3 regions of the Paenibacillus sp. YAE3 genome follow, and region 3 is predicted to be linked to each of the others. Evidence: riboswitches for the same ligand, from Rfam matches in the RefSeq annotation. Region 3 holds a riboswitch; each other region holds the start of a gene.
What was found. A riboswitch is a leader RNA that binds a small molecule or an ion and turns the genes downstream of it on or off. The one in region 3 is predicted to bind cyclic di-AMP.

Region 1: linked by a shared signal. The riboswitch ahead of AC27KL_RS13685 (TrkH family potassium uptake protein) and the one ahead of AC27KL_RS26975 (resuscitation-promoting factor) in region 3 are both predicted to bind cyclic di-AMP.
Region 2: linked by a shared signal. The riboswitch ahead of AC27KL_RS15945 (APC family permease) and the one ahead of AC27KL_RS26975 (resuscitation-promoting factor) in region 3 are both predicted to bind cyclic di-AMP.

Annotation. Positions count from the first base shown of each region.
Region 1 covers NZ_BAAIYF010000006.1:196,636-201,001, reverse strand. The annotation lists gene uvrC (excinuclease ABC subunit UvrC) at 1-80, shown strand, start outside; gene AC27KL_RS13690 (CPBP family intramembrane glutamic endopeptidase) at 49-1,746, opposite strand; cyclic di-AMP (ydaO/yuaA leader) riboswitch at 2,007-2,147, shown strand; gene AC27KL_RS13685 (TrkH family potassium uptake protein) at 2,213-3,553, shown strand; gene AC27KL_RS13680 (potassium channel family protein) at 3,600-4,268, shown strand; gene AC27KL_RS13675 (cation:proton antiporter) at 4,285-4,366, shown strand, end outside.
Region 2 covers NZ_BAAIYF010000007.1:300,585-304,950, forward strand. The annotation lists gene AC27KL_RS15945 (APC family permease) at 49-1,872, opposite strand; cyclic di-AMP (ydaO/yuaA leader) riboswitch at 2,012-2,174, opposite strand; gene AC27KL_RS15950 (cardiolipin synthase) at 2,364-3,890, opposite strand; gene AC27KL_RS15955 (winged helix-turn-helix transcriptional regulator) at 4,144-4,366, opposite strand, start outside.
Region 3 covers NZ_BAAIYF010000022.1:10,873-15,238, forward strand. The annotation lists gene AC27KL_RS26965 (HD domain-containing protein) at 1-1,219, shown strand, start outside; gene AC27KL_RS26970 (TatD family hydrolase) at 1,287-2,057, shown strand; cyclic di-AMP (ydaO/yuaA leader) riboswitch at 2,272-2,495, shown strand; gene AC27KL_RS26975 (resuscitation-promoting factor) at 2,766-3,944, shown strand; gene rnmV (ribonuclease M5) at 4,098-4,366, shown strand, end outside.

The DNA.
Region 1 (4,366 bases), on a different contig from region 3:
TCGAAGATTTCCGGCCTCTTTCCATCGGAGACAAGCTCGCCAAACAAATTATTGCAGCCCTCCGGGATGAGGAGTCATGACATATGGCTCCTCTTTCTTTTTGTTGCGGTTGTACAGGTAAACGATATAAGCGACGACGGCAGGCATGACGATCGTGACGATGCCCGCGATGATGTCCGGCACGTCGCCCAGCGCGAACAGGCTGAAGCTCATCAGGACGCTGTCGAAGACGACGTGGCTGAACATGGCGGCGATGTAGCCGTGCTTTAAGAAAATGAAGCTGAACAGCAGCCCGATGACCGTCAGTTCGATCGGACGCGTAATGACGGGGTAAATCGGATAAAGCGTGTGTCCGAGCGCCCAAATCAGCGTCGTGATCAGGCAGGCGGCAAACGTGCTGCGCAGCAGCTTTTTCAGCATCGGAATGCCGAACAGGCGGTAGACCGCTTCCTCGGAAATACCCGCCATCCACGCCATAATCGGCAGCAGCCAAGGATATAACATGTTGTACGGCGATTGCGTGGCATCGGTCGTCGACCAGCTGTGGATCGTTTTGTCGAGCACGATGTAAATGACGGACTGGACGCCCATCAGAATAAACGCCCATAGGTACCCGGTGTACATGCTGTGCAGCACGTAAGGCCCGTAGCCGGGTTCTTTGGCTTTGGCCCAGGCATTGATGCCGGCTTTGCGCCATAAACCGTCCCCGCCCACGAGCGAGAAGTACAAAAGGGCAGCCATCACCAGGTTAAAGAAGGTCTGGAAACCGAGCATGAAGACAAGGCCGAAATTCGAAACCCCCTCGCCTTGAAATACCGGCAGCATGTTGTACGTGCTGAACGTGGCGACCGCAAAATAAAACACGCTCAGGAAAATGCCCCTCTTGAACGACGTATGGGCCCGGGTCAACGCGCTGTATACGATGGCCAGTACGCCTAGGACAAACGTCAGCAGACCGTAGCCTAAGATGGTAAGCCATTTGGCTTTGGACGTTTCCTTTTCGACGTAGGCCGCATGCGCTTCGGGCACGCTAAAGGTCTGTTCGAAGGAATGAACTTTCCCTTCCTCGAACGTCAATTTGACTTGAAGGCTTGAACGGCCGATCGTCCGGTTCGGGTCGGTGTATACGAGTCCCGCCTCGTTCTCCTTGGTCGACAGCTCCAGCTTGCCCGGGTCGTAACCCATTTGCTGCAGCCAAGGTGCGGCAAGCTCTTCTTTTTTCTCCAGCGACAGGCCGCCTTCCACGATTTTCAGCTTGGTTTCGCGTTTGGTTTTATTCGGGTCCGCCATGGCCGCGGCATAATTCGAATAGCGGGGCGTAACGGAAAAAGCGACGACCTTGCCCGAATTCATATGTACGTCGATATTGGCGTAACCTTCGTTTTGGCGTTCGGCCAAACGGACGCGGAACACGTCGTAGGGATAACTTTTTTCAAACGTTTTGTTGTATTCGTTCAGCAGCTTTTCCCGCGACAAATAGCCGTATAGATCCGAGTTGGACTGGTACGTGATAACCGCGTCCTTGCTCGGGTCCGGCTCCAAATGCAGCGTGTTTTGCATGAAGGCCTCCGCGGCGCGTTGGGCCTCCGCCTTGCTGATGACCTTCGTGTTTTGCTGCTCCAGCGTTTCCGAGGCGGTGGAAGGGAGAATCTGGAACAAGACGAATAAAACGAGCCCGATGACCGCAAAAATGCCCAGCCATTTGTAATTGGCTTTGAGCCGCAGCGGTTGTCCGACGGGATTCATGAAATGCCCCCTTTGTTTGGATTGTAAAGATATATACCTAGTATAAACGTAAACATAGCATACGATGTCCCTCGAAAGCCAGTTTTCTCCCTCATTGGCCGTGAAAAAATGATGAAAATCGTGGAAAGTGATTGTAAACGCGAGAGAAAGGCAGACTTTTATGAGATTTGCGATGCAATCGGGCCGTATTCCCACGTATTCATTCGAATAATGGCTTTGTGATGTAAAACGAATAGGATTATAATCTTTGAAGCAAATGAATAATCCGTACGCCGAATTTCGATATGAAAACGGGGGAACCATTATTTTGGGGTGAATTTCGCTTTTATCCATAGCGAATAGGGCAACCTGTGCATGCCCGAATCCGTCAGCTAACCTCGTAGGCGTTATGCAGCAGGAACCAAACCGAAAGGCATTGGATTTCCGATGCTTTTTTTCTTTTGACTTTTTTAAAGAGGTGACTATGTTGACAGCGAAAATCAGGTGGTTTCGATTGGCTCCCCCGCAAATTCTTGTATTGGGGTTCGCCGGCATTATATTGATCGGAGCCATACTTCTCACCTTGCCGATTTCGAACACGACGGGCAAGCCGCTCCGGTTCATCGATGCTTTGTTTACGGCGACTTCGGCGACTTGCGTTACCGGTTTGGTTGTTAAGGATACGGGAACGTTTTTCAGCACCTTCGGACAAGTCGTTATTATGCTGCTGATTCAGGTCGGGGGGCTCGGCTTCATGACGATGGCCACCTTGTTTTCCCTCGTGCTGAAGCGGAAGATTTCGCTGCGCGACCGCCTGATCCTCCAGGAAGCGATGAACCAGAACACGATGGAGGGCATCGTGCGGCTGATCCGGAAGGTGCTTATCTTTTCGCTCGTGATCGAAGGCTGCGGAGCGGTTTTGTTCGCCATCCGCTGGTCCTTTGACATGCCGGTCGGCCGGGCGGTGTACTTCGGGATATTTCACGGGGTATCGATGTTCAACAACGCGGGCTTCGACCTTTTCGGCCATTTCAACAGCCTGACGGGGTATGTGTACGATCCGCTCGTCAATATCGTCGTCATGTTTTTGATCGTTTCGGGCGGGATCGGATTTATTGTCATGTCGGACCTGGTGGATTACCGGCACAAACGGAAGCTTTCGCTGCATACGAAAATCGTGCTGTCCATGACCGGGGCGCTGATTCTGATCGGGGCGATCGTCATTTTCGTTTTCGAATTCACGAACCCGAAAACGCTCGGTTCCTTGAATTGGGGCGGCAAAATTCTTGCGTCGTTTTTCCAATCGGTTTCGCCGCGGACCGCGGGGGCCAACACGCTGGATCTCGCAAGCATGCGGCAAGCGTCCCAATTTTTCATGGTCATCCTGATGTTTATCGGCGCATCGCCGGGATCCACCGGAGGCGGGATCAAAACGACCACCTTCACCATTCTGGTCGGCGCGGTCATCGCCATGATCCGCGGACGCGACGATATCGTGCTTTACCGCTACCGCCTGGCGCAGGATCGCATCTTTAAGGCGCTGACGATCACCTTCCTCGCGTTGTTTCTGGTGGTCGGGGTGTCGATGGTGCTTTCGACGACGGAGGACAGCAACTTTTTGACCATTTTGTATGAAACGACTTCGGCTTTCGGGACGGTCGGGCTTTCGCTTGGACTTACGCAGCATTTGACGCTGGTCGGCAAAATATTGATCTGTCTCACGATGTTTGCGGGACGGCTTGGGCCGCTGACCCTGGCTTACGCACTTGGCCCGAAAAAAGGCAAAGAGCTGTACCGGCATCCGGAAGGCAAAATCATTATCGGCTAGTTTCAAAGAAAACAGAAATTGATTAAATAAGGAGTATCAGGAGAGAATGAAAACACAGCAGTTTGTCGTCATCGGTCTGGGACGTTTCGGCTCCAGCCTTGCACTCGAGCTCGTCGATTTGGGATACGAGGTGCTCGGGGTCGATAAAAACGAGGAAGTCGTCAGCGACATGAGCGAATATTTGACGCATGCCGTCGTGGCCGACGCCACGGACGAGGAAGTCCTCAAATCGCTCGGGATCCGCAATTTCGACTGCGGCATCGTCGCGATCGGAGACGATATCCAGATGAGCATCCTGGCCGCGATTTTGCTGAAGGATTTGGGCGTGCGCACGGTCGTGGCCAAGGCGATTTCGGTGCTTCACGGGCGCGCGCTGGAGAAGCTGGGCGTCGACCGGGTCATTTTTCCGGAAAAGGACATGGGGATCCGGGTTGCCCATCAGCTCGTGACGCCGAACCTGCTCGACTACATCGAGTTGTCCAAGGAATACAGCATCGTCGAAATGAAGGTGCCTGAAAAACTGGACTGCAAAACGTTAAACGAAATCAACACCCGCGCCAAATTCGGCTGCAGCATCGTGGCGATCCACCGCCAGGGAAAAGTGATCGTCGCTCCGACCGCAATGGATCAGCTCCGCGCCGGCGACATTATGGTGATCATCGGCGCGAACGACAACATCGACCGGTTCGAAAGCGAAGCCGTCAATGCAGACTAGATGGGAGTAAGTTAACGTGGAAACCCAGACGACCGAAATCATTCATCATATTTTAATCCTGCTGCTCTTTATCATTACCGTCGGGATGTTGGCCGGAA
Region 2 (4,366 bases), on a different contig from region 3:
GTGCAAGAACCCGGCCGTCCAGACGACGACCGGGTTCTTCAGGCCCATTTATTTTTTCAGATGGTACGGCACCGTCGTTACGATAACGTCTTTGCGATACAGCAAATACGTGCGAATCATCAAACTCGTTTGGTTGTGCAGCAGATTTTGCCAGCTCCGCTTCGGTATGAACTGGGGAATGACGACCGTTACCTGATAATGGGACTCGCTGGCCTTTCGATGAACCATATCGATGAATTTGCTCAGCGGATGTATGATGCTCCGGTAAGGGGAAGGCAACGTCACCAGCCGGACGTCCGGCCGCCACTTCTTCCATTTTTCTTCGAAGCGAATTTCCTCTTCCTTTTCAAAAGGGATGTATACGGCAATGATCTGGTCCGCCGATAAGGATTGCGCATAATTCAACGAATGTTCGACCACGTGCGTGATGCCGGACACCGGAAGGATGACGACGTTTCCTTCGATCGGAACCGCCGGTTCGCAGGTCGACAAGCGAAGCTGCTCGCCTACCGCTTCGTAATGCTTCTTGATTCTGTGGAACAAATAAACGATCAAAGGCAAGAATATTAACACCGGCCATATTTGCGGGAACTTGGTCACGAAAAACATGACCGATACGGTGAAGCTGATGAGCGCGCCGATCGCATTGATGATAAGTTTCGTTACCCAGCCTGCGGGTTTTTCCCGCACCCATTTCGCGATCATCCCCGTCTGCGACAACGTAAAAGGAATAAAAACGCCTACCGCATACAGCGGAATCAAATGCTCCGTTTGCCCGTGGAAGGCAATAATCAGCACGATCGACAGCAGCCCAAGAAAGATGATGCCGTTGGAATATCCGAGGCGGTCTCCCCTTACCGTAAACATTCTGGGAATGAACCGGTCTTTGGCAAGATTCACCGCCAGCAGCGGAAAAGCGGAATACCCCGTATTCGCCGCCAAGATCAAGATCAACGCAGTGGTTCCTTGAATGATAAAATACATGAAATTGCGCCCGAAGGTTTCCTTGGCGATTTGCGATACGACCGTTTCCTGCGCATTCGGGGAGATCCCCAAATAATAAGCCATGAACACGATGCCCGAGAAAAGCAGGGCCAGCAGAATGCCCATGGCCATTAACGTTTTGGCTGCATTTTTAGGGGCCGGATCTTTGAAATTCGGTATCGCGTTGGATATCGCCTCGACGCCGGTCAGCGCCGAGCTGCCCGATGCAAAAGCTTTTAGCAGCAGAAACAAGCTGATCCCTGCCACCGGCGTGCCGACTGGCGTATGCAGGTTAGGCGCAACCTGGCCGGTCGCGATATGGTACAGCCCGACGCCGATCAAAATAAACATCGCCAGCGCGAATAAGTACACCGGATACGCCAAGATGGAAGCCGACTCGGTGACGCCTCTCAGATTCAGGAGCGTAATGAGGATAACAAACGTGACTGCGATCGCCACCGTATGCTCATGCAGCACGGGAAATGCCGACGTGATGGCGTCCGTTCCCGCCGAGACGCTCACCGCCACGGTCAAAATGTAATCGACCAACAGCGAGCCGCCGGCCACCAATCCAGGATATATCCCCAAATTTTGCTTGGATACGACGTATGCTCCCCCGCCATGCGGATAAGCGAAAATGATTTGGCGATACGACAGAATCAACGCCGATAATAAAATAAGGACACCGATTCCTATCGGAATCGAATACCAGAAAGCCGATGCGCCGACCGTGATCAGCACCAGCAGGATTTGCTCGGGACCGTAGGCGACGGAGGATAACGCGTCCGAGGAAAGTATCGCAAGTGCCTTCTTTTTGTTGAGCTTTTGTTCTCCCAATTCCGCAGATTTCAGAGGACGTCCAATGAGGAGCCTTTTTAACGCTGCCATCGTGTCATTCACCGCCACTGTTCAAGTTGAAGTTCCATGAAAGTATCCTTATTGTTTCCCCTTTTGGCCCAATTGGGCACACCAAAAAAAGCCACAGGAAAGTTGGGCTTTCCCGCGGCTTTCAAAAGCGCACGACAAATCCTTCTTTCATAACGCCTACGAGGTTAGCTGACGGATTCGGGATTGAAAGTATCCCTACACTCGACCTGCGAACATAATCAAGTGATTCACCCCTGGGACGAAGTTCCCTTCCTCCCGTTGGTTCCCCCGCTTCTGGATACAGAATTAAGCGATCAAGGAAAATGACAATTCAGGGTCACAAGTTCATTTACGAATGAAATCATACTCCCGTTGGATACTTACTGTAAAGAGGCCAAGAATCATATTGTAGCGCGAAAACGGGCAAATTGAATCCATGGCATCGCTTGCAACGGCTGCATCCTGTTTTTTTCAGGCCGTAGCCATGGTTCACGCCTGTTTTCGGCCGATGCTTAGAGCAGCGGCGAAATAAGCCTCATCAGCGATTCTGAAATGCGTTTCAGAATGCCTCGTTTCTGGAAGGAGTCCCAAGCGATGCGGACGGAGTCCTTGAAATCCTGCTCAAAATCGCGTTTGATGTCCAGCACGGTTTCGGATTCGTAAAGCACCGCGGCAAGCTCGTAATTCAGCTCAAAGCTGCGGATATCCATGTTGGCCGTACCGATCGATGCGATTTCGTCATCCACCAGCACGATTTTGGCATGAATAAAGCCGTCTTTGTAATGGTATATAGAGGCTCCCGCCTTAAGGAGGGGCGTAAAGTAGGATTGGGATGCCTGGTCGCTGATCACGCTGTCGCTTTTCCCCGGGTACAAAATGCGTACATCGATGCCTGCCGCCGCGGACAATCGCAGCAATGTTAATGTTTCCTGATCCGGTATAAAATATGGCGTGGCGATCCAAATCGATTTTTTTGCCGATGCCATGATGGCCAACAGCGCGTTGCGTATGCTTGTATCTTCCGAGCTTGGGCCGCTGGCCACGATCTGAACGGCCCCATTCGCCGGGACCCCCTGATCCGGAAAATACGACCTGTTCATGTAAGCGTCCCAAGAGTAATGGTTTTGGCCGCTGGTTGCGTACAGCCAGTCTTCCAGGAAAATGGCCTGCAGTTTATAGAGCGCCTTTCCTTCGATTTTCAAGTGGCTGTCGCGCCAGACCGGAAATTTTTTGGAACGGCCGAGATATTCGTCGCCGACGTTCAGCCCGCCGGTAAAGCCGACCACGCCGTCAACGATGACGATTTTGCGGTGGTTACGGTAATTGACCGTTTCAAGAAGCCAAGGCGAAAAAATGGGATCAAACTCGACGACCTCGATGCCGGCATCTTTCATCGGCTGCAAAAAGCGTTTACGCAACCCGTTGCTGCCCAATCCGTCAAAAAGAAAACGAACGATCACGCCCGATTCGGCTTTGCGGATCAGCGCGTCCCGAATGGCGGTGCCGATGCGGTCCGAACGATAAATATAATACTGGATATGGATATGGTGCGCGGCCTTTTCGATGGCTTGCAAAATTTCCGAAAAGGTTTCGTCGCCGTTGGTCAACAGCTTTGTTTCGGTTTCCGTTGCTGCCGGGCCGCCGCCGAACCTTTCAATGACCTTGATGACATATTCCGACCTCTCACTTAACAACGACAATGGGGCCAAATTCAAACGCCTGCCCGCCAAAATCTCCCGGAACAGCTTTCTCTGTTCTTCCGCCCGGTGCAGATGTTTTTTCCGTCTCCAGCGGCTTCTGCCAAAAAGCAAATACAACAGCACCCCTACCGCCGGAAGAAATGCCAGGATCAAAAACCATGCCAGCGTGCTTTGCGGCGAACGGTTTTCCATAAAAATGATGAAGCCGATGCCTATAATGGAAAGCGGCCATAAAATGCCGATCAGCGTCGACAGGCGGATCACGGACCTGTTCATGACAAAAAGGCCGATCAGCACCAGGACTACGACGATCACGATTTGAAAAACGCGGTTTTTCATATGTAGTAAAATCCACCTATTCTCCGATGTATAATTGGGGTCCGACTAAAGTGTACGTTCTCATCCTGCTCCTCTCCGCGAAAAAATAAGGACATGCTGCTCTCTCAAAAAAATCAAAATCCTGCTGATACACCCTTAAGGTACTGCTTATGCCATTTTAAATACTGCATGACGGTATGTCTATACATGCTGGTTAAGCTGCTTGCTTTCCCCCTGAATCATCAAAAAAACGGACAAGCAATCTTGTTGAACGCTAGTCCGTTTCCGTTTGTTCATTGTTCCCCTTATGGAGCTGTTTTCGCTGGACATGGGCCAATCCCCATTGATGCAAGGCTTCCAAAATCGGAGACAGGCTTTTGCCGTATTCCGTGATGGAGTACTCCACTTTCGGCGGTATTTGCGGATAAACGACCCGTTTAACGATCTCTTCCTCCTCCAATTCGCGCAGATGGAGCGTAAGCATCCTTTGCGTGATA
Region 3 (4,366 bases):
ACACTCCACCATCTGGCGGCTGATTAACACGGCGGAGTTCCAGAGGCTGCGGCGGATCCGCCAATTAGGCACCTCGTATTTGACGTTCCATGGGGCGGAGCACAGCCGGTTCTCCCACTCGCTTGGCGTGTATGAAATTACGCGCCGCATCATATCCCAATTCGAGCGAAGCGGCTACGCGGATTGGCCGAACAGCGAAAAACTGTTAACCCTCTGCGCCGCCTTGCTGCATGACCTGGGACACGGACCCTTTTCCCACTCGATCGAAGAGGCGTTCCGGATGGACCATGAGGATTGGACCCGCCGCATTATTCTCGGGGATACCGAAGTAAACGCGATTTTGACCGAGGTGGCCGAAGACTTTCCCGCCAAGGTCGCATCGGTTATCGCCAAGGATTACGAGCACCCGATCGTGGTCAATCTGGTGTCGAGTCCGCTGGACGCCGACCGGATGGACTATTTGCTGCGGGATGCTTATTACACGGGCGTCAATTACGGAACGATCGACATCGACCGGATCCTGCGCATGCTTCGTCCGTACCAGGGAAGAATCGTCGTGAAGGAATCGGGGATGCATGCGGTGGAAGATTACTTGATGTCCCGGTACCAGATGTATTGGCAGGTTTATTTCCATCCGGTGACGCGCAGTTCGGAAATCATTTTGCGGCAGATCTTCCGGCGCGCGAAGGAGCTATACCGGGATAACTACGTTTTTGGCTTCATGATTGAGCCGCTTCCAGGGCTTTTCGAAGACCGGCTGACCGTCCAGGATTATTTGAAACTCGACGAAGCGCTCATCCAAACCGTGTTTTCGCTATGGACGAACGAAAAAGACGCCGTGCTGAGCGAGCTTTGCAGCCGTTTTATGCATCGCAGGCTGTATAAATATGTGGAAGTGGAATCGGTGGATCTGGAAATGATCGAAGAGATCCGCCGCGATTTTGAGCGGGTCGGCCTGAATCCCGAATACGATCTTGAGATTGATTTTCCGACCGATCTTCCGTACGATGTATTTCGGCCGGGAGACGAATCCAGCCAAAAGCAGATTCTGCTGCTCGACCGGGACGAACGCCTGCGGGAAATATCGGAGGTGTCGGATATTGTCCGCTCCATCAGCGGCATTCACCGCGGGAAATATCACTTATATTATCCGGGGGCGAAAATGAAAGACGTTATTTCTTCCCTATCCGACCCGGTTTCCCGCATTTTCAAGCGATAACGACAGCGTGATTCACGGATTTGCCCCATATTAATCTATGCTTTATGACACGAAGGGAGTTCCAGACATGAATTTATTCGACACGCATACGCATTTGGACGCGCCGCAGTTCGACGAGGACCGCGAAGAAACCATTCGCCGCGCCGTGGAAAACGGCGTCAGCCGGATGATCAACGTCGGTTTTAACCGCGAAACGATTCCGTCCACGATGAAGCTTGCGGAAACGCATGATTTTATATACGCCGCCGTCGGCTGGCATCCTCAGGATGCGATCACGATGAAGGAAGGGGATCTCGAATGGATTGCATCTTTATGCAGCCATGAAAAAGTCGTGGCCATCGGCGAAATCGGGCTCGATTATTATTGGGATACCTCCCCGAAAGACGTGCAGCACCGGGTTTTGCGCCAGCAAATCGGGTTGGCCCGGGAGCTCGGCATGCCGATCGTGATCCATAACCGGGATGCGCACGAGGATATCGTGAAAATCCTGCGGGAGGAAAAGGCCAGCGAGGTCGGAGGCGTCATGCACTCCTACTCCGGCAGCTGGGAAACGGCCAAGTTATGCCTGAACATGGGGTTCCATCTATCCTTCGGAGGGCCGATTACGTTCAAAAACGCCAGACAGCCCAAGGAAGTGCTTGCGCAGGTTCCGATGGACCGTTTGCTGATCGAAACCGACTCTCCGTACCTGACGCCGCACCCATTCCGGGGCAAGCGAAATGAGTCTGCCAACGTTCGTTTGGTAGCCGAGGCCGCTGCCCAGATTAAGGGGGTCGAGGTGGAGGAAATTGCCCGAATCACCACCCAAAATGCACTGGAACGATTTGGAATTAAGTGAAAACGGGAGAAAAACAGCTGAAAAAACGAGCATGAACGAAGCATTAAAGAATTTTAACCAAAAAAACCATGAATATTACAAATTTTTAACCATATATTCAAATAAACGTTGTTGATTCCCGCTTTACAACATGCATCAAAACAGGATATCATCTTTTCAGTGAACTTGGGCTGCTGTAAGCCGCTTCCTTTTTCGGCATCGCGGCAGCCTCCGTGAACCAATCTCGCTGAGTCTTTCGGTCTCGAAAGAGCGGGGGAACCAATACATAGAGCGCGACGGTCCTTTTAAACCGGTCCGGGCTCGGGATGTATTTGATTTCTTTTCAGGGTCTCAGGGGTGAATTCGGCGCGGTCCGCCATGAGCGGGCTGGCGTTGATCGGGCGGCTCTCTTTCGCCCAAACCCGACAGCTAACCCCGTAAGCGACATAAAGAGAGGGTTTCGTGCATTTACTTTTCCGTCATTCTGACATCCAGGGAAGCCACGAAGGAGACCTCATAAGCTCTTAGCTGGCTTCTTTTGTTTTTGAATAATGGAGAAGGCGTCGTCATACTGTTGTAAAACGGGAGGCGACAAATCATGAAAAAAAGATAGGTTCATGGTGCAAGAACGCATGCTCCTTATGTGTTCTTGTAAAAAATCGAGTATAGCCCGCGTCAAATCATTCATGCGTAACTCTAATGGCGAGGCTATGAAGGAGGATCGAGAAGGTGGGCATTTTCCATCAAGAAGAGACCCATGATTCAAAAATCTCCAGCATGTCTTACGCATTGCGATGGAAGCATGAGAATTTGCGCCAAATCTCTACTGCAGCTATCGTTACGATCGCGGTCACCATCATGATTTTGCTGCTGGTCAACTCATCCACGCGCAAACAGGTGTACCTGGTGGTAGACGGTCAGGTCAAAAAGATTCAGACTCACAAATCCGTTTTACAAGAAATGCTGGATGAGCAGGCAATCAGCCTCAAACCGGAAGATCAAGTCTCCATGCCGCTGAGCGGTTCGCTCCAGAATGGTGACAAAGTGGTGATCGACCGCGCTGCTCCCGTTCAATTGACGGTGGACGGGACAACGAAAAAGTTGTATACCACCAAAGACACGGTTGGCGACGTATTGAAGGAGTTCGGCGTATCGCTCAAAGAACACGATAAAGTCACTCCGGCTCTGACCGAGCGGGTGACGGGCCAAACGGATATCCGTATCGTGCGCGTCAACAAACAAGTCGTGGACCGCCATGAAAATTTGCCTTTCCGCGTCATTAAGACGGCGGATCCCAGCCTGACGGTCGGAGATAACCGCGTCATTCAGCAGGGAAAGCCCGGCGTGATGGTGCAGCACATCGAAAAGGTATATCATGACGGCCAAATGGTATCCATGCGCATGGTGGGCAAGGAAGTGCAGGCAAAAACGCTGGATAAAATCATCGCCGTGGGCACGAAGAAAAAACCGGCTCCGCCTGTCGTCGTTCAAACAGCGGCCGTTAAATCTTCTTCCACCGCCAAATCTTCATCAGCCGCCAAAACGAAAAAAACCGTAAGCAGCAATAACCGCGTAAGCAAAGCCGGTGTTGATTTCTCATATAAAAAAATGATTCATGTCTCGATGACGGCTTATTCTGCCGGCGAACCCGGAATCGGTACTCGTACCGCGACGGGAACGCGGGTCACGGAAGGCCGCACCATCGCCGTGGATCCGAACGTGATTCCGCTCGGCTGGTGGGTGTACATCGAAGGCATCGGCTTCCGCCGTGCCGAAGACACGGGCGGCGCCATTAAGGGCAATAAGATCGACCTCTACTATGACTCCGTGAAGCGCGCCAACAACTTCGGCCGCAAATCCGGGATGAAAGTATACGTCATCGGCCCCGTGAAGCCGCAATTGAATTAATTTCGTTTTACAATGTCATTCTAATGTTATAGTATTATGATCATGAAAATGTCATGCTAAAGAAGAGGAGCATTCCTCTTCTTTTTGTTGTTTGGATGTCCGAAAACTTACGACGCATGAACGGACGAGCTTTAGGAAAGGGAGAAGCAGGTCATGATCAAGGAAGTCATAGTCGTGGAAGGACGGGACGATACCGTGGCCGTGAAGCGGGCGGTGGAAGCCGACACGATCGAAACCGGCGGTTCGGCGATCAACGGCCGCGTACTGAAGCGGATTGCCTTGGCCCAGGAACGCAGGGGAGTCATTGTATTGACGGACCCGGACCATGCCGGGGAGCGGATTCGAAAAATTATCGCGAGCAAGGTTCCCGGATGCAAGCATGCCTTTATTCCGGAGTCGGAAGCGACGCGGAAAGGGGACAT